Regions from separate parts of the Paenibacillus sp. FSL R5-0345 genome, predicted to be linked through region 1. Evidence: riboswitches for the same ligand, from Rfam matches in the RefSeq annotation. Region 1 holds a riboswitch; the other holds the start of a gene.
The links. Region 1 has a riboswitch for cobalamin ahead of R50345_RS04250 (DUF4430 domain-containing protein). Riboswitches for the same ligand answer to the same signal wherever they lie in the genome.

Region 1 (2,203 bases):
CAATGAGGCTCGCTCCCAGCTGGCTTCCCCGCTGGCGCGCTGGATCAGCCGCAGCCGATTTCGACTCCTGATCTCCGGTTCCATCACAGGCATTCTGGTGATTATCGCAATTATCGTGTTCAGTATGCTGCGTCCGGAAGATCGGAAGACGGCCCTGCCTGGGACAACCCCTGCACCGACACCTGTTCAGAGTGCAGGCAGTATGCTTCCTCCGGCTTCCGTATACCTGAAGGATCTAGGTACCGAAGGAGATAAAGGAAGCAGTGTATTGGTGTTCACGTTTGCCAACGCGGATGATTGTGTGCAATTTAATCCGACGGAGATTAGTTTAATGACTTCATCCGATGTAGTGGATAAGAGCTTTAAGGTTGCTGCTAGCACTGGGACTTGTTCAGTGCCGTCAACGGATGGAGACTTATCTGGCGATACGAACGCCGCTGATACGACTGCGGGGACGGCGGAAGGCGTAGATGCTACTAATACTGCAGACGAGGCCTCTCCATCTCCTACACCTTCCTCTGATGCAGAGGGCAGCACAGTTGTGCCGTCCGCGACAGCTATTACAGAAGGTGAGCAACCTTCCTATCAGGTGGAGGTTACTATGGAGCCGGGTGCGACAATCGTCGAGCATAGCATGATCAAGGCTGGTAGATTTACGTTGATCGTAGATCCCGCTCCAAAGGATACAACGGGTGTTAACTCAAGTGCTGAACCTTCAGCGACTGCAAGTCCGGAAGGAACAGCCGAATAAAGTAATTTCTGATCAGCAGGACGATACCGAAAGGTTTGGTTCTGCTGTTCTTTTTTTGTTGCTCATACAAAGCTTTTCTATAGACATGCTGTGTATTAATAGATATGATTATGAAAATAAGATAATACATATTGGAAAAGGTGCAGACTCCCCTAAATCAGAGTCTGCTTAAAAGGGAAGTCCGGTGTAAAATTCCGGCGCGGTCCCGCCACTGTAAATGCGGAGCGTCTCTTCTATGAACCACTGTCAGCAGTTAGGACGGGAAGGTGAAGAGCGGCAATGAAGCATTAGCCAGGAGACCTGCCTTTTTCGTGAGCGTTTCTATTCTTCGTGGGGTAAGAATGTGGAACATATACAGATAGACTGTGTGGTCGTAGAGGTTCACGCGCCCCAGCCTCGATTTGTTATCTTCCCGGGCCGCCCTTCATAGGGGCGGTCTTTATGTTGTGCGCTCTTATTTTGTGTAGTATCCATTCCTTTAAAGAAAGAGGCTGAACAATGAAGAAAATATTCTCCTCCAGGTTTTTTGTACTTGGACTGGCCGTATTCATGGTCATATCGATTCTTGGAACATCTCTTGCTCCGGCAGGAACCATCTTTGCGGAGGCGGGCGTTAGCTCCGGGCAGGAAGCATCTGGCGATTCTGCTGCTAATGTAGAACGGATTAATGTTGCGGATGCGACCTATACGGCTGCGGAATTTATTTTAAAGGGTGGCGTGCAGTCGGATTGGCAAGCGATTGGACTGGCTCAAGCGGGATACAAGCTGCCAGTAAGTTATCGAGCAGCTCTTGAGAAAAAGGTGAAAGATGCAGAGGGGAATTTCGCGAGCGTAACGGATTACGCGAGAATCGTACTCGCAGTAAGAGCAATAGGAGCCGATCCTACCAGCTTTGCTGGAAGCGGAACAAGTCCTGGCTATAACTTAATAGAGAAGATCTATAATCATGACAAAATCAGTGGACAGACGCTTAATAATCCGGTTTATGCTTTGCTCGCACTGGACTCAGGGAAATATAATATTCCTAAAGATGCTAAATGGACAACGGATAAGCTTCTTGCTGAGATTCTTTCCAAGCAAAATCAAGACGGTGGCTTTGCCTTAACTACAGGCGCCAGTGAGCCCGATATGACAGCAATAGCTTTGACCGCTCTATCGGCACATAAGAGTAATCCGGAAGCTTACACAGCAGGACTACAAGCCGTATCTTGGTTATCCAAAGCTCAGGATAGCCATGGAGGTTACGGAGATAGTGCTGAAAGTGCAGCACAAGCTATTCTAGGTCTCACATCCTTTGGTGTAGATCCAAGTGGGTTAGAATATACCAAGAATAAAGTGAGTTTGATCGGTAATCTACTGAGCTACCGTCTCGCTGACGGCAGCTTCGCTCATAGCCGTGGCGGAAGCAGCAATATTCTGGCTACAGAACAGGGCCTTCAGGCGCTTGTAGCT
Region 2 (2,203 bases), 3.0 Mb from region 1:
TGTTGATGATATGTGGTTAAAATCGACAGAGTTATTTGGGCAATATACGGCCAATACTTTCAAAGTGGTTATACAACTGGGGTCAATCTTAGCAGTTGTTGTTATTTTTAGAAATAGGTTCATTGAACTGTTGGGCTTAAAGCATTTCAGTCGTAAACAGTTGGACCCTGTAACTGAGGAACAACCACCGCTCGAAAAGGGTGGACATCTTAAGCTTACACAGGTACTTGTAGGTTTAGTTCCGGCAGGTGTGCTGGGCGTTCTGTTTAATGATTATATTGATGAGCATTTATTCTCTACATCTACCGTGTTAATCGGTCTAGTAGTTGGTGCGGTGTTAATGATTATTGCGGATCTATTTGGACCCAAGAAGATCCAAACAGAGAGTGTCGATCAGATTACATATAAGCAGGCACTAGGTGTTGGTCTTGTCCAATGCTTCTCGTTATGGCCAGGATTTTCACGTTCCGGGTCGACGATTTCCGGTGGTGTCCTTCTTGGTATGAGTCATCGTGCTGCTGCTGATTTCACATTTATTATGGCTGTTCCAATCATGGCAGGGGCCAGTCTCCTCTCACTGATGAAGAATTGGCAATATTTCACCATCGATGCCCTGCCGTTCTTCATTGCAGGCTTTATCAGTGCTTTTGTATTTGCGCTGTTATCGATGCGATTCTTCCTGAAATTGATCAACCGGATTAAGCTTTTACCATTTGCTATATACCGGATAATACTTGCCGCTGTAGTATATTTCGTGTTTTTCTAAATCCGTTATAAGGAATCGATATAACAGAAGCCCCCGTCATCTATTGCAGATGACGGGGGCTTTCACGTATGATGACATCAGATTAAGACACTCAGTTTATTAATTATAAGGATAAAGTAAAAGTTCACTTTACCCTTATATCTCTCGCATAAACGCTTACCGTCCATAAAAGGACGCCGAAGGCGTTTTAGCTTGATAATATCGGAGACAGGTGCTTGCCGGGAATTAGTAATTCGGTAGGCTTAATAGGGAAATTCGGTTCGAAGCCGATGCGGTCCCGCCACTGTAACGGAAGAGTCCATAGCAATATACGTCACTGGCAATTTACTACTGCTGGGAAGACTGCTAAGGATGCTGACACCGCTAGCCAGGAGACCTGCCTGTTTCAACAGCACTGCTTCACCTACGGAGGATAGGAAGGTGTTAGACGTGAACCATAGGTATATTATGGGCGTCTTTCCCTTTGACTTTTTTAGGGAAGGGCGCTCTTTTTAATAGGGATGTTATGGTTTCAAGCCAAAATAAGAAGATGGAGAAGGGGAGCTGTAAAGTGACGAACAAAGTAAAAGTAAGTAATCTTGGCTATCCAAGAATCGGAAAAAACCGCGAGTGGAAGAAAACGTTGGAAGCCTTCTGGGCAGGTAAAATAAATGAGGAAGAGTTCCGTACTGAAATGGCAGGCATTCAACTTCAGCATTTGAAGACTCAGCAGGAGGCAGGCATTGAGTTAATTCCGGTAAATGATTTTACATTCTACGATCATGTGTTGGATACGGCTGTAATGTTCGGGATCGTACCTCCGCGTTATGCGTATGATGGTGGCGACATTGGGCTTGATCTTTATTTTGCGATGGCTAGAGGGAACGCTGAGGCTACCGCCTGCGAGATGACGAAATGGTTCAACACGAACTATCACTATATCGTTCCAGAGATCGGTGCACAAACGCCGCGCCTGACGGAGAATAAACCACTGGAAGCATACCGTTTCGCCAAGTCTCAAGCGGGTATTGAGGGGAAACCTGTGGTTTTAGGCCTTTATACCTTCCTTAAGCTGTCAAAAGGTTTTGCATCTGCGGATATTGCGAAGATTGCCGCTCGGTTTCTTCCGGTTTACGTTCAGCTATTGCAGGAACTGAAGCAAGAAGGAGTAAGCTGGGTACAAATCGATGAACCAGCGATTGTTACAGGAATAAATGAATCAGAACTATCATTACTTAACTCGATTTACACAGAAATTGCTGAATCCGTGCCTGGATTAAATATTATTCTGCAGACTTACTTTGAAGCTGCTGAACCATTGGAGGCATTGTTCAAGCTTCCGGTACAAGGTTTAGGTCTTGATTTTGTCCATGATGGCGGAACGAATCTGGCATCGATTGAGCGCCTTGGCTGGCCTGAGGATAAGTGGCTGGGAGCGGGTATTATTGACGGACGCAA

Region 2: another riboswitch for cobalamin. It lies ahead of metE (5-methyltetrahydropteroyltriglutamate--homocysteine S-methyltransferase); the one in region 1 lies ahead of R50345_RS04250 (DUF4430 domain-containing protein).

The regions. Positions count from the first base shown of each region.
Region 1 covers NZ_CP009281.1:967,910-970,112, forward strand. The annotation lists gene R50345_RS04245 (GAP1-N2 domain-containing protein) at 1-751, shown strand, start outside; cobalamin riboswitch at 873-1,073, shown strand; gene R50345_RS04250 (DUF4430 domain-containing protein) at 1,250-2,203, shown strand, end outside.
Region 2 covers NZ_CP009281.1:4,799,685-4,801,887, reverse strand. The annotation lists gene R50345_RS21360 (undecaprenyl-diphosphate phosphatase) at 1-766, shown strand, start outside; cobalamin riboswitch at 959-1,164, shown strand; gene metE (5-methyltetrahydropteroyltriglutamate--homocysteine S-methyltransferase) at 1,296-2,203, shown strand, end outside.